Regions from separate parts of the Paenibacillus sp. JCM 9796 genome, predicted to be linked through region 4. Evidence: riboswitches for the same ligand, from Rfam matches in the RefSeq annotation. Region 4 holds a riboswitch; each other region holds the start of a gene.

Region 1 (5,481 bases), 960 kb from region 4:
TCCTAAGGTAGCCATGTATCAAGGCATGATTTTCGGAAACCTGGATCCTGACGCCATCTCACTGGAAGAATATTTAGGCGATATGAAATGGTACTTCGACATGCTGCTCGGCAGAAGCGACGGCGGCATGGAAGTCCGGGGAGTTCCGCAACGCTGGGTAGCCCAAGCCAACTGGAAGAGCACAAGCGAAAATTTCTCTGCCGATCCGTATCACGTGCAGACGGCGCACCGCTCAACGGTGGAGATGGGAATCAGTCCCAAAGATCCTTTATATGCAGGATATGGCCATCAAGTCGTTATGGAGCACGGGCACGGCATTAACGTGATCACGTCCGCTACAGGCCGATCCATCCATCGCTATCAGTCAACGCCTGAATCGATGTGGCCGATGTTCGAGCGAAACTTGACTCCCGAGCAAGCGGACATCTTATCCAGAACGACCGTCTTTGTAGGGGGCGTCTACCCGAATCTTTCCTTCGTCAGCCCTATTCACGGAACGGAAGGACATTTGCACAACTACTTGAATTTCCGGGTTTGGAGGCCGCTGGGACCCGATAAAGTGGAAGTTTGGTGCTGGTTTATGATCGATAAGGCCGCGCCGGAAGATTACAAGCAGGAAGCGTATAAAGGCTATATCGGTTCCTTCGGCACTTCCGGTACTTTGGAGCAGGACGATACCGAGATATGGGCCCGCGTCGTTCAAGCCAGTAAGGGATTGATGGTCAGAGATAAAGAACTGAGCTACAACAATGTCAGCAATTATCTCATGGGATTCGGTCATGTGGACCCTGATCCGTCCTTCCCGGGACCCGGCGTCGCTTATCCGACCTGCTACATTGACGCCATATCCAGAAGTATGCACGAGTATTGGCTGGAACTCATTACGAAAGATATAAATGATTCTGAGGAGGGTTGCTAATGAACCCGCAATTGCACTACGAAATTAGCAGATTTCTCCAAGACGAAGCCTATTTGCTGGATCATCGGAAATATAAAGAATGGTTAGAATTGCTGGCCGATGACCTCATTTACCGGATGCCCGTCCGTGTGACGACCGAAGAACGGGGCGGCTCCAATATCGTCGATGAGATGACGCATTTGGAAGAAACGAAGAAGTCGCTGACCACCAGGGTGAACAGGTTGTATACGACTTCGGCTTGGGTTGAAAATCCGGCGCCGCGGCAGCGGCATTTTATTAGTAACATCACGGTCGATCCCGGTCTTCAGCCCGACGAATACAAGGTTCGAAGCTACTTTTTATTCCACCGGAGCCGGGGCTCGGATATTGAAACCGAGAAGATGTTCGGAGAGCGGGAAGATGTGATACGCAAAGAGAATGGAGAATGGAAGCTTGCGTCGCGAACCATTTATCCGGATCAGGCTGTTTTAGGAGTTATGAATCTTAGTATGTTTTTGTAAAACAATTATAAAAACGCTTACAGCTGTTTGGAATAATAACCATATAAGGGAGCGACGAAAATATGACACGTTACGAGGATTTGAACCAAAGCTATATCAATGGCCAGTGGACGGAAGGCTCTAGTGAACGGACCTACGATATTTTGAATCCTTACGATAATTCCGTTGTGACATCTGTACGTTTAGCGTCGGTCAAACAGCTGCAAGAAGCATTTGAAGGTGCGAAGCAAGCCCAGAAGGAATGGGCGAAATCTTCCGCGGAACAAAGAAAAGAAGTCATTCATAAGGCCATCGAATATTTACAAGCGAATCGGGAGTCGATTACTGCCGTGATTAGCCGGGAAACGGGCGGCACCGTTCTAAAAGCCAACGTGGAACTGCATCTGGCTATAGAAGTGATGGAAGAAGCGATTCGTCTTGCCGATGAAATTTATAAGGTTAGGGAAGTTCCGTCCGGTATCGAAGGCAAGGTCAATCATATTCACCGTCTTCCTTTGGGCGTGATTTCCTCCATATCTCCGTTTAACTTCCCTATGAACTTATCTATGCGCACCATTGCGCCGGCTATTGCCTTGGGGAACAGCGTCGTGCATAAGCCTGATATTCAGGTTGGCTTGACGGGCGGTTCCATTATCGCGAAAGCGTTCGAGCATGCAGGTCTTCCTGACGGCGTGCTGCAAGTGATTTTGACCGACCTGACCGAAATCGGAGACGAAATGCTTACGAATCCGCATGCCCAAATGATCAGTTTCACCGGTTCGACGGCGGTTGGAAGACACATTGGCGAGATTGCGGGCCGGAACCTAAAGCGTGTTGCCCTTGAGCTTGGAGGGAACAGCCCGTTCGTCGTTTTATCGGATGCGGATGTAGACCGGGCTGTGGACGCCGCGGTCTTCGGGAAATTCATTCATCAGGGCCAAATTTGTATGATTATTAATCGAATGATTATCCATAAGGATAAGTACGATGAGTTCGTCCAGAAGTTTGTGGAACGCGCCAAAGCTCTTCCTTACGGCGATCCGAGCGATCCGAAGACCGTTATCGGTCCTCTAGTCAATGAGCGTCAGCTTCAGAAAGCGCTTCAAGTGATTGAGGAAGCCAAACGTGACGGCGTGAAGATCGCATTGGAAGGAAAACGTGAGGGCAATGTTCTGACTCCCTATGTATTTACGGAAGTCGATAATTCCAGTAATCTTGCGCAATCCGAGCTGTTCGCACCGATCGCTACCATGATTAAAGCGGAAACGGACGAAGAAGCGATTAGACTGGCAAGCGATACGGCCTATGGTTTAAGCTCGGCGATCTTTACGTCCGATCTGGCCAAAGGAGAAGAGCTTGCCCTGCAAATCGATAGCGGTATGACGCATATTAACGACCAGACGGTGAACGACAGCCCTAATATTCCGTTCGGAGGAAATAAGGCAAGCGGGCTCGGCAGATTCGGGAATCCGTGGATTGTCGAGGAGTTTACCATCACCAAATGGGTTTCCATCCAAAATACCTATCGTCATTTCCCGTTCTAATTTCATTCCTTTCCATCGCTAACATAAATAAAGGTATCCGGGGTTTGTTCCAGATGAACTTACTCCGGATGCCTTTTTTTATTATTTTGAGCGTCATTTTTATGAACGAATGAGTCCCGAGGCATGAGGGAATGCTTCATAGTAGGAGAACAGCGGCCGATCCCGAAGGTGATCGGGAAACGGCCGCTGCCTGTAACGTGTTTGTCTGATTGCTTATTAGTTAGCAATAAATTCTTGCACCCAATAATTATTATAATAGCCAACGCCAATTTTCGTGAAGTTTGGACTCAAAATATTTTTACGATGACCGGAGCTGTTCATCCAGGCCTTCATGACTTCTTGCGGACTTTTCTGTCCCATAGCTATATTCTCGCCGGCATACGTGTACCGGATGCCGTACGATTTCATCATATCAAATGGGGAACCATAAGTTGGTGAAGTATGGCTAAAGTACTTGTTATTGTTCATGTCTTTTGCTTTATCCAGCGCCATGGCCGACAAGGCTTTGTCATAAACTAATGGCTTCAGACCGGCTTTCGCACGTTCCTGATTGACCAAGGCAACGACTTGATCGGCATAAGAGGATTGAGCCGAGGTCGGCGTTGTTGTTCCTTTCGCAGCGCCAGGAACGTTCAATACCATGCCCGGCCAGATAATATTCGGGTTAGCCACCTGAGGATTTTGCCTGATCAGGGTGCTGAGCGGTATTCCATACTGCTTGGAAATCGTCCACATCGTATCCTGGCCTTTAACCGTGTACGTAGCGGCTGAAGCAGCCCCTGCCCCAACGATCATGCTTAAAGCAATCACGCCAGTCATAGCGGTTTTCTTGAAGTGCTTCACAACTATCTCTCCTTTTTATGGCCTACGAGGTTAGCTGACGGATTCGGGTCAAAGAGTAATCACCCTGCCATGAATATGGCTTCACCCCAAGTAAAGAGGTTCCCCCGCGCTTCCTTAAGGAAAGCTTCGGCCTTGATTCGATTGCTCAGTAAGATCGGCTGCTGCCAGCGTCTCTTCCGAGGCCGTTCCATTCTATCATAGCTTCTCTATCAGGTTCACCCCACAATTGTTTCCATCTCCAAGAAAGCTGAAGAGAAAAGCGGACAACACGCAGAACTTCCCGTTTCTACAAAGCTTGAAAGCATAGCAAAATACTATAGAAGGTTTGAAGATTGTATATTAATGTCATATATGTGTCATGTATTCGCAATAATATACCACTAAATAGATAAAATCCGAACAATCCGAGGCAATATTGGCATGAATGTTAATATTTTATGTTAATAATATTGACATAACATACTTTCATGTCATAAAATACATACATGGCTTACCGTTAATTATGAAAGTTAATCAAGGATTTCGGATTCATTTATTTTAGTTAAAGTGAGGTTGACGCGTATGGAATTGGGAATGAATGCGATTTGGGTCATGCTGGGTGCTATTTTAGTTATTTTCATGCAAAGCGGGTTTGTCATGCTGGAAGCCGGGTCGACCCGGATGAAGAACGCCGGCCACATCGCCGGAAAAACGATCTTTACGCTCGGCATCGTCTCGTTGGTTTTTTGGGCGGCAGGTTACGCATTGATATTCGGATCGCAAGGTAATGCGTGGATCGGTTGGGGCGATTACTTCGGCTTCGATGTTAAGGAGGTTCCGGAAGGCAGCACGGTAGCCCCGACGGTCATGTTTATTTTCCAGTTGGCGTTTGCTGCGATATCGATGTCCGTAGCATGGGGAGGGTTTGCAGAAAGAGCGAAGCTTTCCGTGTATCTGGTATTCGCCGTCTTGTTCTCCATTGTCGTCTATCCCGTTATTGCCCACTGGATTTGGGGCGGCGGTTGGCTGGCTGAGCACGGCAAGCAAGATTTCGCCGGATCGACGGTTGTCCATCTGACCGGCGCGATGGCTGCTTTGGCAGCCACCCTCTTGTTGAAACCGCGGCTCGGCAAATATAACAAGAACGGTACTCCGAACGATATGCCGGGGCACAATCAGGTATTTACCACACTCGGCGTGATGCTGCTGTGGGTGGGCTGGTTCGGTTTTAATGCAAGCAGTACGATTGCGGTCGGCGACGGAAGCTTCTTCGGTTTTGTCGCGATCAATACGCAGCTCGCCGCGGCTGCCGGCGCTATTGCCGCACTATTGATTGCTTGGGCTGTTAATGGCAAGGCGGATATCTCCGTGATGTTGAATGGCGCCTTGGCCGGTTTAGTCGCGATTACGGCTTCCTGCGCATTCGTTGAGTCTTGGGCGGCTATCGTCATCGGTCTGGTTGCCGGTATCGTCGTCTTTGCAAGTATGCGGATGTTTGAAAAGCTTCGTATCGACGATCCGATTTACGCGCTTTCCGCTCACGGGACGGCCGGTGTTTGGGGAACGCTCTCCAACGGTTTATTCGCCACGCCGGAATTGGCGGAGAAAGTCGGAGTTGGTAAAGCCGGCCTGTTCTACGGCGGCGGGTTCGAGCAATTGGGGGTTCAGGCTCTTGGGGTGCTGGTTTGCGGAGCCTTTGCTTTTGTTGCATCGTACG
Region 2 (3,279 bases), 2.8 Mb from region 4:
AGCAGCACTTGGTCTTTATTAAATAAATCATAACATATGATGAGCATCCCAGCAATTATTAGTTACCATGACCGAACAACGGATTATTGTAGATTATGCAGCGGACTGAATCGGGGCTCTCGCTGCGATGATGTTCGACCGATGTGTTTGTCATCTTCCGCCTCATGCGGACAATTGAATAATCAATTCCATTGCTTCTTACTTAGAATTGCGATAAGATTAGAATAATTATAAATAGTGAGATTCATTTCGCGGACAATAAAAAAATTTACGCGCGTCGAGACTAAAGGAGAGTGCATCCATGATGGTATTGGAACAACTCGACAAAATCAATCGGCAGTTGAGGAGCAGCAACTATAAATTAACCCCCCAGCGCGAAGCGACGGTTCGGGTTTTATTGGAGAATGAGCAGGAACATCTGAGCGCCGAGGATGTGTATATGCTCGTGAAAGACAAATATCCCGATATCGGCCTGGCTACTGTATACCGGACGTTGGAGCTGCTGGCCGAGCTTCATATCGTGGAGAAGATGAACTTCGGAGACGGGGTTGCCCGCTTCGACCTCCGCAGCGAAGAACATACGCATATGCACCATCATTTGATTTGCACGGTATGCGGGGCGCTCAAGGAAATCAAAGACGATTGGCTGCTTGAATTGGAGAATCGACTTCAACAAGAATATGGCTTTAAAGTAACGGATCATCGTCTCGACTTCATGGGCACCTATCACACCTGCAAAAGTAGCGAATGTAAAAGAGCAAGCAAGGCAATATCTTAAAATACCTTGCTGACGGGGAGTCTTTCGATCTTGGAAAGACTTCTTTTTGTTGTGCAGGAGAAGACCCGCCTGCATAACCGTTGCGAAGTTACCGGAAGACCGAGAGGATCTATGGAGCTGGAAAAATCAGCCTAAACTCGTCGGCGAGGTAAAAACTTCAAGCTTTGCAGTTGACTGGCCGTTAAGGTTAAGGTATGATGTAGAGTAATCGTAAAATTTACAAATATTATTGTCGTGAACGGCCCCGGTCCAAGTTGTAGTGACAAAAATGCTAACATCCGGTCAGGGAACTGACTGCGTGCTGGGTTTATAGCGGTTTACATGGGGGGTGTGACATTGAAGAAGAGCACGCAAAACGATGATGAGACGATCATTAGTCATCACTCCCAGACACAATGGCAACGCCGGGAACAGGAATTGGCCTGTTGGGTGCAGCGAGCGAAGCCAAGAAAGCGTCCCAAACAAACCGTTATTTTGGGGAATACCCCGGTAGATGCCGAACTGCTCATGGCTCTTACCCTCCTTAAGCGGACGCGCATCCAGACGGAATTTTCTTGCGCGGGCGTAAGTTTATTGGATGAACCTGAAGATCATTCGCTTTATGCGTATATAACCATCACCGGCTCGGCGACAGCGGATCGATTCGTACAGCTGGCCCTGACACGGATGAGACACCGTCTGTTTGTAACATGGGAGCCGCGCCGGAACCGGTACGATCTTTCTTCATTTTTTATCGGACACAACCGTTCTTTCTGCTTGCTGATGCAACGATGCGCGGAAATATTCGTTGAGCTTGAGGACGAGCAATCAAGGTAATTGGCAACTGTAGAGGAGGTGAACAGGATGAGGGTAATCGTAACATTGGCTTGCACGGAAACGGGAGATCGTAACTATACGACGACAAAAAACAAAAAGAATCAAACCGGACGATTGGAAATGCGCAAATATTGTCCGCGTCTCCAAAGACACACCTTACATCGGGAAACCAGATAAACATATTTCCTTGACTTATCAAAAATGTTTGTATATCATAAACGTACGCTTAATTTCCGGTTTTCGAATCGGAAAGCGGGGGAACCAATGTAATTGGGGCGAATCATGTAACGATGTAGGGAACCATCTTTCCCGAGCCCGGCAGCTAACCTCGTCAGCAGGAGATGGGTCAAGTTTCTACATGCATTAACCTGCATCTATTGACCCGAGATCAGGGTCTTTTTGTTTGTTTGTTTGAAGACCCTTCGAATGACGATCGGTTATCGCCATGCTGCGATATCGTTCGTCTCGATCGGGTCTTTTTTGTTTTACTTGTTAAAAGAAAGCACAAATCGTTTATTCCAGGAAAAGGAGGGAACAGATCAGGTCTGTGGTTTGAAAAAACTCGTAGTAGGAGGAGCAAATATGACACAGCCGAAATATATAACGGATATTGATAAGATACTGGAAATTCCTGAGGATGAAAGAAAGAAGCTTAAACCGATTACAGATAAGTTTGTATTTCGGGTGAACGACTATTACTTGAACCTGATTGATTGGGACGATCCTGAAGATCCGATCCGAAAGCTGGTCATTCCTAATGAAGGGGAGTTATCCGAATATGGGCGCTGGGATGCCTCCGATGAGGATACCAATTACGTAGTGCCGGGCTGCCAGCACAAATATCGGACTACGGCTCTCTTGCTGGTTTCTGAAGTATGCGGTGCATACTGCCGATATTGTTTCCGGAAGCGACTCTTTCGCAATGACGTTCATGAAGCGACGAAAGATATGGATCCCGGTCTAGCCTACATTGCGAGTCATCCGGAAATTAACAACGTGCTGCTTACCGGAGGAGATAGCTTGATTCTGGCAACAGCCAAATTGGAAAGTATCCTGAGCCGGTTAAGAGAAATCGACCATGTTAAAATTATACGGCTCGGTTCGAAAATACCTGTTTTTAATCCGATGCGGATTTATGAAGACGAACGATTGCTGGAAGTCATCCGCCGTCATTCAAACGTAAACCAGCGGATTTATGTGATGGCGCATATCAATCATCCTCGCGAGATTACCGCCGAAGCCAAGAAAGGCTTTGAAGCTCTTCATCAAGCCGGCGCTATTGTTGTCAATCAGACGCCTATTCTTAGAGGGATCAACGATAACCCCGAACGATTGGCAGAGCTGCTGGATAAGCTGTCATGGGCCGGCGTAACCCCCTATTATTTCTTCGTCAATCGTCCGGTGGCCGGCAATCGCGAGTTCGTTCTGCCGCTGCAGCAAGTGTACCGAATCGTGGAAGAAGCCAAGGCGCGCACTTCAGGCTTAGGTAAAAGGGTGCGTCTATCCATGAGTCACACCTCCGGCAAAATCGAAATTCTGGCTATTGATAACGGAAAGGCCTATCTGAAATATCACCAGTCGCGGGATAACGAATACGGCAAGTTCATGGTGTTGGATTGCCCTGAAGATGCGGCATGGTTCGATGATCTGCCAGGTAGCGATCAATATTGGCAGAAGCCCCAAAA
Region 3 (5,481 bases), 1.8 Mb from region 4:
CGTTTTGGCCCCCGCTTTCACAGCGACGTCGGCGTCCCCGGTGCAGTCGACAATGACTTTACTGAATAAAGTATGAGCGCCGGATTTGTTAAACACCGTAATGCCTTTCACTACGCCATCCTCAACCCATACATCCTTCAACAAGGTATGGTATAAAAAGCTCACTCCGGCATCTTTGGCCATCTTCGTTAACACAAATTTCAGGTATTCATCATCGAAAGGCGTAATCACGGGATTTTTCCCCCAGGGCGGGTTCCCTTCCTTGGGGCGGATAGGACCATGGCATGCTCCCATTTCCTTTAAGGAGTCAAGTATTTCTTTAAAAAGACCGGCTATCGTCGGTTCGCCATGAGCGTCATAATGGTTCGCATACGGCGACACTAGTGCAGAAGTTGAAGCCCCGCCCAGGTAACCATTCTTTTCGACCACAAGTACTTTGGCCCCGTTTCTAGCTGCCGCAATAGCTGCCGGCGCCCCCGCCGTTCCCCCGCCAACCACAATGACATCCCATTGATCATGCACTTGCATAACAATCCCTCCTCTGAAAGTTTTACGATATGTAGAAGTGTCGGTTGATTGCTGCTCCTCGCGGAGCACTTGTATACATGTATAACGTCTTGTATACATGTATATTAAAGCGTTATCAATGAATTGTCAATATTTATATTTACACATCTCAGCCCAAAAACATGAAGAAGCCCCATCCGAAGAGGGGCTTCTTCATGTTTTTGCGGCTCGGTCAAGCTTCATGGCGAGGCATTCCGTGATTTCTGCCCTGCCTCTTCGCATGATACATCGCCATATCCGCATTTTTTACCAATGCTTCTATCGTTTCTCCATCAAACGGGAACATGCTGATCCCAATGCTTGTTGAAATATACAGATCATGATCTTGAATACGGAAGGGCGCATTCAATGCCTCCATAATCTTCTGGCAGTAAGCTTCCGTTTCCGCTTTTGACGTATTTGGCAGTAGGATGGTGAATTCGTCACCGCCTTGACGTGAAACAATCCCTTTATCCGATACAAGATCTTGTAAGCGCTGGGACACACGCTGCAGAAGAAGATCGCCGACGGAATGACCCATCGAGTCATTAATGAATTTGAATCCATCCAAATCCAGATAAAGCACGGCAAACAATTGATTTTTTTGTTTGGCTTCGGCCATCGTCTTTTCAAGGATATGTTGAAACGATTTACGGTTGGGGAGTTCAGTTAAGGAATCGAAAAATGCCAATTTTCGAATGGTTTCCTCCGCTTTATTACGTTCGATTACCAGCCCTATTAAATAAGCGGAACGCTCGATCATTTGGAGTTCCCTGGTTTCGGGAGATTTTCGAGTCTTGTAATAGATAGCGAATGTTCCGATCACCTGATTGTCTTTATCCGTAAAGGGGACAGACCAGCAAGCCCGAAACCCGTGATCCAGCGCAATCTCGCGGAAATCCCGCCATAACGGATCATTCTCAATGTCAGATACAATAATATTTTTGTTATAATAGGCGGCGGTTCCGCAAGAACCCATGTCCGGTCCAATTCGTATGCCGTCTACAGCCCGCAAGAAAGAAGCCGGAAGACGGAGAGCCATTCCATGTTTTAATAAATCGTTTTCAAGCAGCAGAATGGAACAAACAGCCTCTGTTTGCTTCTCTACAAATTCAATAATGTGACCTAAAATATCTTGTAGCGGCCTGCCTTTGGCAACCATTTCCAGAACCACATTTTGCTCGTTCAAATGATCTTGAATTAACTTTCGTTCAGTAATGTCGCGGCCGACAACAATTAACCACTCCCGCCGACCATCCTCGGCCATAACAGGTTCTTTAATAAACTCGATAATTACGGTCGAGCCGTCGGAACGCTTGAATTTTTCTTCAAAATGAATCGTTTTGCCTCTTCTCCAGGCTTCATTGTCGGTTTCTTCGCATGTATGAAAAAACTCTTCCATATGCGGCTTAGAGCGTTGAAAATCAAGATTTGTTTTCCCCTTATACGCGTCACGGTCTAACTCAAATAACTGCAGCGCAGCATCATTCGCTTCAACCCATACCCCTTTACCGTCTTTAAAAACAATGATATCAGGCATGATTTGAATTAATGTCAGCAGGTAATCACTTGTCTTCTCTTTTATATGTTCTAACATGGGCACCATCTCAGTTCCGTGAAGGTAAAATAATTACTCACATATTCGACATGAACCATCCGCATCCTCCATGCCCGTTAAAATTTTACCATTCAAAAACCACACCGTCTTTCGTCTCCTACGTCGTTCTTTCTTTATTGCGATTGAATAATTTCACAGCTGAATAAACGAGAAGACCGGCCACAATCACGGCGGCAACCGGGAACAAATACCCCTTCGCCAGCTCCCCGACCTCGTGCCAATTGGGACCAAGCTTGTACCCAAGATAAACGTATAAACTCGTTATAGGCAGCATGGCACAAAACGTAAATAACGAGAACTTCCAGACACTCATTCTGGCCATGCCGCACGGAAGCGAAACAGCGGTCCGAACCCCCGGGATAAACCGGCCCAGAAAAGCTACGCCCGCCCCATACTTATGGAAAAATCGTTCGGCCTTATCGATCTCTTTCGTCCGTATAAAAAAGAACTTGCCAAACTTTATTATCACCGGCCTCCCCCCATACTTTCCTAATGCGTATAGAGTCAAGGGTCCTGTTACCCCTCCGACTGTCCCTGCCAGAATAGCCAGCCCCAAGTTCATATCCCCTTCATAGACCCAATAACCGACGAGGGGAAGAACCAGCTCTGCCGGAACAAACTCGAAAGTCAGCGCCAAAACGACGCCTATGTACGATAATTGTTTGAAATAGCCAATAAACTCCAATAATATCTGTTCCATTACTCACCTCATCTTGTTTCCTTAGCAATACGCGAAAAAAAATCGACGGTTTCAGGTCTCATACAAACAAGAACACAACATCATCGTGTTGTGTTCTTGTCCAAAACCGATTTAAACGCTTCCCATAAAGCATGACTTAATTCAATAGCCTTCTTTTCAATCATAGAGGTCTGCACGACCCATTCTCCGGAAACATGTTGAATACGGACGGAATGGTCATGTTTATTTAAGTAGCTTAACATTTGTCCGATCGTTAACAATGGAAGCGCTTTATGTTTCTCGACCCCGTTCAAGTAATAAATCATCTCTTCGTGGTCACCCATAGCTATATATTCGCCTTCTTGTGGAATCCAATGGTTTCGCAGGTATTCTTTTTGAACATCTGTCAGTTCTTGAAGGTGGGAAGAAGTAATTCGCTGGAGCATCATGATCCTCCTTACTTAAGCTATGATGTTATCATAAAAACAAAAAAGACCCGAATCCAGCCAGGATGCGCTATCATCTAGCGCTTATCGTCCTGGACTGCGACGGGTCTGGAGCACAAAAAGACCCGGATTCACGGGTCAACGATGCAAGTCTGCATACATACACAATTTGACCCATCTACTGCTGACGAGGTTAGCTGTCGGGCTCGGGAAAGATGGTTCCCTACATGGAATGATTCGCCCCAATTTCATTGGTTCCCCCGCTTTCCGGTTTCGTGTAAACCGGAAATTAAGCGTGATTTCATCATACAAAACTGCTATTCGCAAGTCAATAATCCAAAATCTTACAATTCATTGAGAAGTTGTTCCGGTCGCTTACTCCACGCGAGTTATTTTCGCCTGCCGACGTACAACTTCGCCATCCGTCTTGTGCAGCTGATTCAGCAATTCGATCTGAAAACTGCCCGGATTGTCGGAGCCGGCGATCTGGACCGCTCGCTCTGCGGCGACCCCATAATAAGCCAATGCCGCCACAGCAGCAGCCGCTTGATCGTTCTCCACCGCAAGGAAGGCGCCGACCACCGAAGTCAGCAAGCAGCCTGTTCCGGTCACTTGGGTCAGCAGCGGCGTACCATTGCTCACCCGATACGTCGCCTCGCCGTCGCTCACATAATCGTCACGGCCTGTGACGATGACGACACAGCTCATCGCCCGCGCCGCTTGCCGGACAAGCGCAGGCACTTCCCCGGCCGCACTGCCTGCATCGTCCACGCCTTTAATGCTCCACGATTTCCCGACGACGTTAGCCACTTCCGCAGCATTGCCTCGAAGTACCGAGATCCGCAGCTCCTTCATGAGCGAACGGGCCGTTTCCGTGCGATATGCCGTCGCCCCGGCTCCCACCGGATCGAAAACAATCGGAACGCCATGCGCGTTCGCCGATTGCCCCGCGATCCGCATGGCGTGAACGATACGGTCGTCCAGCGTGCCTATATTCAAGACGAGGGCGCCGGCGATTTGCGCCATCTCTGCAACCTCTTCGTGAGCATATGCCATAACCGGCGATGCTCCTAAGGCCAGCAGGCCGTTCGCCGTGAAATTCGTTACGACTACATTCGTAATATTGTGCACGAGCGGTTTATGGATCCGCACCTTATCAAGAATATCCGCGAAATATTGGACGTTCATTACCCCATCCCCTTCTTCCGGTTACATGATACTATCTCATATCGCGGATGGTTTGCCAAGCGCTTTATACGAGCGCACAGATATAAATAAAGAAGCCCCCGCCATACACCCGCGAGAGCTTCAAATCCCGTTAGGTTTGATCATGTTGCAGAGCTTTCCCGATAGCTTTCATTGTTGGTTATTGGGGTTCTTTCTCGTTTCCAAGCAGTCCGGCTCCTGGCAATCCGAATAATACGTAGTCACCTTCTCGGAATCGAACGTGCCAATAATTTCAGCGCAATGCTTACACAAGATTACACCCAGGTCTACGCTAATCGAGGAGTTTTCCATGCATGATCCATCCTTTCTTTCATGAAGTCGGATTAGCTCGGCAGCCAAGCTGGCATTCGCCTTTTCAATAACATGTTATTCCTGTTTATTATACACTATTCTTCTTATTTATGTCGTTATATTTAACGATAATCTCGAATAAAATATTTAATTCAGGTTGTAATTTCATTAAGTACACACGGAATAGCAGAAAAACTTCCTTTATTGCTCACAACTCGCCGAGTTTGACCTGCATTGCCGGCGCCCGCCAACACGACTATACCGGCAGCTGCCGGCCAACGCCGCTTTACCCGAACTTGGTGACGACATACGTTCCCGTATTTGTAAAGCTGCTCATTTCCTCGAATATGCCGTTCACCTCGGAAAGCGAAACTTCTCGCGTCACCATTTTCCCCGGCGTCAATTTCCCGTTGGATACGAGGGGCAGTACAGCATGATAGCGATGCGCCGGCATGCCGAAGCTCGTAATGAAAGAAAGTTCTTTCAGGATCATCTCATCGACCGGAATCGCGATGGACCCCGCATCCTGCTTCGACGTCATGCCGATTTGAAGATGCCGGCCGCGCTTGCGCAAGCTTCTGATCGCGCTAACCGCCGTCTGCGACAGCCCGAGCGCGTCTACCGACACATCCGCTCCGCCTTGTGTCATTTCGTTGACGGCTGCAATCGGATCG
Region 4 (5,481 bases):
TCATATTTAAATTGTTCCGACATCACGCCTCTGCGGCTTCTACGCCCCATATCCGAAACCCTCCTTCAAAGGATGAATGTTCGAGTTATGAGGTTAGTATGCGCCCGCCGCAGCAAATTCATACGAATGCAACTTTACATCTCATCCGAACGTCTTAAAAAGCGAAAGGACGAATAAGCGCCGAGTCCGCAGCACACAGCGATTCACATGGATAGGGCTACTAAAGAAAAACGACTGACCACCTAACGATCAACCGTTCCTTATGTAACCTTATTGCTGTATTGTAATCCGTACTTCTCCGTCGTCGTTACATACTGTGACTTCGACAGATTCCGTCAGTATGTCCGCATAACTGTAAGAAACTCGCTTGAAGGTTTGCTGTTCTTGATCCAGCTTCACAATGAAAACGGAAGGGTAGGTTTCCTCCAAGACTCCGGAGCGTTCAACCGTCTTGCGGCGGCCACCATTCGCTCTAAGCATTATCTTCTGTCCGACATGAGGTTCCAAACAACGTTTGATCTCCAATAGCGCATTTTTAGCCATTGACTGCTACCACCTCTTTCCTTCTAGATTATTATAACGCAACATAGGTAGTATGTCAATTTAAGCGAAATATTATATCAGCGTCTTTGATTAGTTGTCAACGATTATTTTCCCTGATTTTATGCGGTTTTACGCTAGGCGCTTCCGTATTCGTTCACCAAATTGTCGAATAAAAAAGAAAAAGCACCATTTCGGCGCTTATTTCGGAGTGGCATATTGAATTTTCGGCACGCCTCTTCGGTAGCTTCCCAGCGATTCGATGCCCCCGATCCCTTCGAGACCGCTGTGCGTCAACCCGATGACATCGACTATGTTTACGGTTTCTTTGATCGGCGTATAAGCTACTTTCACCGCAATGCACAATGGATCAAGCGCATGGATCAAGACGCGGGCCGGCGAGCTGGCAAAGTTCGCTCCCGCCTGCAGCAGCGCTTCAAAGTGCGATTGGCAAGCGCCTGCGACGATCGTTAAGGCATCGAGACTTTTCTCGAACTGCCTGGCGGCTTGAACCGCATTTACGAAGTTATGCGAATTCTTGTAACTGCTAAGCTTGGTAATATCGCCTGCCGGCCGATGCTTTACAAAGCCGTCGTGCCCCGTTATGACCACAATGTCGGGGCGTACCAGCGGAAGCAGCCGATACACCGCATCGGCCATATTCGCCTCGGCTACGTAATACCCTTCGGCGGGAACCCGCAATTCACCGTATAAGTTCATGCACTTGCGCAAATAATTCGGATCGCCGTCCAAATGCAATACTTTGCCTGGCATTTCGAAGTAAACGGGATGTTTGGCCGGCTCCCCCGCCGGCCAGCCGGGCGGCCCTGTCGTCGCCGCCGCCAATCCGTTGCGCGGCATCGTGTCCATCCATTTCGGACGTGTAATTGCTTTATCGAGGTAAGGATCGAGCTGCGGCATCACTTCCAGATCGACAAGGGGTGCATCGGCCAAAAGCCTAAGCTCCACTCCCCGAAGAACCGCCAGCTGTTGCCGGATTTCTTGAATTTTAAAAACGATATCACCACCATACGACTTCCGAGTGACCAGGTCTCCCTGCTTCATGGCTGCATCGCCTCCCCGTCTATCGTATGGCGGTTCTAGGCATTTGGTGCAGACGTTTCGCCCAGGATCGTTATTTGGCGGTTCTTGCCGTCTTCAAGTAATCGGCTAAGCGGTGCGACAACTTTGCATACTCTTCGATCGACAGCGTCTCGCCGCGCCTCGAGGGTGCGATTCCCGCACCCAGCAGCAGACGTTCCAGATCGGGCTTCGATTCTTTATCGAAATATTTGGCCGCCAAGTTGTTGTAAATCGTCTTGCGGCGCTGCACGAAGCTGGCCTGCATGACGTCAAAGAAGAACGCCTCGTCTTCGACTTCCACCGCCGGCTTCTCTCGCACCTTGAGCTTGATGACCGCCGAGTCCACGTTCGGCTGCGGAATGAACACCGTTTGCGGCACGATCGCGACCACTTCCGGTTCGCAATAATACTGTACGGCGATGCTGAGCGAGCCGTATTCCTTGCCTCCGGGCTTTGCCGCCATTCGCTCGGCCACTTCCTTCTGGATCATGACGACAATGTTCTCGAGCGGCAGCCGCTCTTCCAGCAGCTTCATCAGGATCGGGGTCGTCACATAGTAAGGCAGGTTAGCGACAACGCTTACTTTCGATACGTCTTGAAACTTATCCTTGAACAACGCCTGCAGGTCCACCTTGAGTACGTCCCCGTGCACCACTTCGGCCTGCGGATAAGGCGCCAGCGTCTCCTCCAGCATCGGCAGCAGCCGCTGGTCGATCTCGACGGCTACGACTTTGCCCGCACGTTTAGCGAGCTGCTGGGTCAATGCCCCGATGCCCGGACCAATTTCGAGCGCGCCCTTCGTCTCGTCAAGCTCAGCGGCAGAGACAATGTTGTGAAGCACATTCTGATCGATCAGAAAATTTTGTCCGAGGCTTTTCTTGAGCACAAAGCCGTACTTCTGCATCAGTTCCTTGGTTCGCTTCGGCGAAGCGATATCCTCGGACGCTTGTCCGTAACCCGGTTCATTTCCGTTTCGACTCATGACGTGGCACCCTCTTTTTCATTCAATTCCCGACGGGCCGCTTCAAACTCCTCCCGGGAAATTTGAAACATGCGGCAGCGGTTATAAAATTGCTTCCCGTTGCAATAACCGATTCCGAGACGATTGCCCATCGCAAGTCTCCGGGCGGCCGCACGAGGATGCACGATCAGCCCGGCCTCCATCAGATCGTCCCATGTGATAGCCGACTCTTCGTTTCGACCGTCGGTCCTCACGTTGGCCAGTGCCGTGCGAATCGCTTCGACCGATGCGTTCTCGACGCCGATATCGCCCTTGCTTGTCGCCGCCTCCTGCGTCAGGAAGGCATGCTTCGCGCCGGGTACTTCCTTCGTAATAATTTTGCGAATACGCTCCCCGGCATGATCGGGATCCGTGAATACGATTACGCCCCGCCGTTCTTGCGCAAGCTTAATGCGTCGAATAACGTCCGCATTGATCGCCGAACCGCCCGTTTCGATGGTTTCCGCTTCTACCGCTCGCTTAATGGCTACCGTATCGTCCTTACCTTCCACTACGATAATTTCTTTAATCATGTGCACGTACCTTCCTTCGTGAACAAGAGAAAAAGAAGAGGGACGCCTCACGAGCACCTCTTCTTATCTGCCGATCTATATATAATGAATGTAGTCTTTCCGAATTGCAAGCGCCTAATCCGCCGACGGTTTTTTGGGACCGATAATGTATACCGTATAACCGCGCTTCGTACCGAAACGAGTTGCATAGTCACCGTTCTCGAAAAAGACGTCGATCTTGTTCCCTTTCACAGCGCTGCCTGTATCTTCGGCTCGGCGGAAGCCGACGCCCTCGATATAGACCCACCAGCCGATCGGGATCACTTTAGGATCGACTGCAATCGTGCGACCTTCCGTTACCTTCGCGCCCGAAGAAGTTACGCCGTATTGCGGATGACTTTCATCCTTGCCGGTGGATGACACCCCCGCCGAATAAGCGGTTAGCGTAACGTTTTTGATTACTTGCTTGTAGCCGAATTTGACGCCGTTCTTGGTCAACTCCTCGACGTTCGGCGATGAAGAGGACAGAACGACAACCGGATTTTTCGTCCCGACGGCCACAATGCGTTGTTTGCTCTCGGTTTGTACTTGCTGATCCACGACCTGCTCCGACACAAGCACGCCGTCTTCATACACTTTCTCCAGCTTCTTCACAAGGAGGCCCTTCTGACCTTCCTGCAATACTTGCTCTTTGCCCTTTAACAATTGGGGCTCGCTCTTGGTTACTGTATCGAATGCGATCGGTTCTTGCACATCTGCTGTTTCTTTCGTCACGCGGACAACCTTCAGTTCCGCATGAGGGCTTACTTCCGTTTCCTTAGCCGGAATGACTTTATCGAGCTCGCCCACAGGGACGTTCAAATCCTGCAGAGCGGCCTCTACCGTCTTGCCAACCGTGTAAACTGTCTTCGTCTCGCCGTCGGCGGTTAATTGCACCGGCGTCGTATGCGTGATCGCAATGCGGTCGCCCGATTTCACCTTTGCATCCAGCGCATGGGAAATACGGTCGTTCTCGCTTACTGCGATTCCTTGCTCATCCAGTACTCGTTGCAGTACCTCTTCCCGGGTTTGGAACGTGCGTTCCTGTCCGTCTACAACGATCGATACGCGCTTAATGGCCGTACCGTGCAACATCATCAAGAACATGAAAGTCATAGCGAATGAAATGAGAGCGATAATCGAAATCATACGCAAGTTTTCATGCGTCCATCGCAACGCGAAGGTCATGCTGGATGATCGTCTTACATGGGTTTGCCCTGGTGTTTCAGCGCCCACTTGTTCGGTCCTCCTTAAAGCCTCGCCATTCGAGTGTTATGCATGATAAGATTCTGACGCGACTATGGTAAATTGTTTGATTGCCATTACCAACGTTTGTGCTGCTGACATCAGAGTATCCACTTGCCTGCCGTATTCACCCCCCTCGGGTGTAAAGAGTAGCCAGCTTGGACACGAATCCCTTTTACGGGAAACACAAAAAAAGTCAGCGGAGAAGAGGAACCTTCCCGTGACTTTTCTCATTTTGTCCAAATGAAAATAAAAGCACACGACAATGCGTTACCTCTCTCTAGACGCTTACGAGGTTAGCTGACGGATTCGGACTTGAGAGTCGCCCTACCCCGGGACAGTTGCCCGCCCCAGAGATTCACCCCTAAAAAACACCTTGGCAATCATGAATGGACCGCCGCGATGTGGTTCCCCCGTTTTCCTTTCGGAAACTCAGCGATGTTGGAATTCTGGTAATCGTATGAAGTTATTATTGAGTGTACGACGCGAGGGGTTTGGTTGTAAAGTATACAAACGTATAAAAAAAGAACGGTTTTTACCCATTTTCGTTTAAATATACTCATTACATGAATAAAATACATCTATCTCTCATTCGCACGAACCGATTTAGCTGTTTTCTTTATTTTTCTCGATTCGCTATAAGTAACAGCGTTTATGCAAGCGTTTCCCAGAGCCCAACACACTCACTTTAAACGAAAAAGTTCCATCGCATTTCGAGTCGTCGCTTCGGCTAATTGCTCGATCGAAATGCCCTTGATTTCGGCCGCCGTTTCGGCGACAAGACGGACGTAAGCGGACTCGTTTCGCTTGCCCCGATATGGATGCGGAGTTAAATAAGGCGCATCGGTTTCAATCAAAAGCCGGTCCATCGGCACCTTCTCGAGTACCTCTTTCGGTTGCTTGGCATTTTTGAAAGTTACTGGGCCGCCGAAAGAAATGTAAAAATTCATATCGAGACACATTTTGGCCGTCTCCCAGCTGCCGGAGTAACAATGCATCACGCCGCCGACCTCCGCCGCTTTCTCCTCGCGCAGCGTTTGTACGACGTCTTGATGCGCATCG

What was found. A riboswitch is a leader RNA that binds a small molecule or an ion and turns the genes downstream of it on or off. The one in region 4 is predicted to bind cyclic di-AMP.
Region 1: another riboswitch for cyclic di-AMP. It lies ahead of ACZ439_RS16780 (CAP domain-containing protein); the one in region 4 lies ahead of ACZ439_RS12090 (3D domain-containing protein).
Region 2: another riboswitch for cyclic di-AMP. It lies ahead of ACZ439_RS25405 (KamA family radical SAM protein); the one in region 4 lies ahead of ACZ439_RS12090 (3D domain-containing protein).
Region 3: another riboswitch for cyclic di-AMP. It lies ahead of ACZ439_RS03605 (hypothetical protein); the one in region 4 lies ahead of ACZ439_RS12090 (3D domain-containing protein).

What each region holds. Positions count from the first base shown of each region.
Region 1 covers NZ_AP043723.1:3,474,439-3,479,919, forward strand. Annotated here, with positions in the region: gene ACZ439_RS16765 (aromatic ring-hydroxylating oxygenase subunit alpha) at 1-919, shown strand, start outside; gene ACZ439_RS16770 (3-phenylpropionate/cinnamic acid dioxygenase subunit beta) at 919-1,419, shown strand; gene ACZ439_RS16775 (aldehyde dehydrogenase family protein) at 1,482-2,942, shown strand; gene ACZ439_RS16780 (CAP domain-containing protein) at 3,159-3,785, opposite strand; cyclic di-AMP (ydaO/yuaA leader) riboswitch at 3,790-3,927, opposite strand; gene ACZ439_RS16785 (ammonium transporter) at 4,347-5,481, shown strand, end outside.
Region 2 covers NZ_AP043723.1:5,276,279-5,279,557, forward strand. Annotated here, with positions in the region: gene fur (ferric iron uptake transcriptional regulator) at 302-778, shown strand; gene ACZ439_RS25395 (hypothetical protein) at 1,115-1,594, shown strand; gene rpmG (50S ribosomal protein L33) at 1,622-1,771, shown strand; cyclic di-AMP (ydaO/yuaA leader) riboswitch at 1,808-1,947, shown strand; gene ACZ439_RS25405 (KamA family radical SAM protein) at 2,177-3,279, shown strand, end outside.
Region 3 covers NZ_AP043723.1:715,966-721,446, forward strand. Annotated here, with positions in the region: gene ACZ439_RS03590 (FAD-dependent oxidoreductase) at 1-528, opposite strand, end outside; gene ACZ439_RS03595 (diguanylate cyclase domain-containing protein) at 740-2,143, opposite strand; gene ACZ439_RS03600 (DedA family protein) at 2,262-2,864, opposite strand; gene ACZ439_RS03605 (hypothetical protein) at 2,945-3,289, opposite strand; cyclic di-AMP (ydaO/yuaA leader) riboswitch at 3,457-3,595, opposite strand; gene thiM (hydroxyethylthiazole kinase) at 3,665-4,477, opposite strand; gene ACZ439_RS03615 (GapA-binding peptide SR1P) at 4,646-4,807, opposite strand; gene ACZ439_RS03620 (zinc-binding dehydrogenase) at 5,094-5,481, opposite strand, start outside.
Region 4 covers NZ_AP043723.1:2,510,176-2,515,656, forward strand. Annotated here, with positions in the region: partial or broken gene ACZ439_RS12065 (small, acid-soluble spore protein, alpha/beta type) at 1-50, opposite strand, end outside; gene veg (biofilm formation stimulator Veg) at 271-543, opposite strand; gene yabG (sporulation peptidase YabG) at 742-1,605, opposite strand; gene rsmA (16S rRNA (adenine(1518)-N(6)/adenine(1519)-N(6))-dimethyltransferase RsmA) at 1,676-2,605, opposite strand; gene rnmV (ribonuclease M5) at 2,602-3,156, opposite strand; gene ACZ439_RS12090 (3D domain-containing protein) at 3,271-4,362, opposite strand; cyclic di-AMP (ydaO/yuaA leader) riboswitch at 4,689-4,867, opposite strand; gene ACZ439_RS12095 (TatD family hydrolase) at 5,103-5,481, opposite strand, start outside.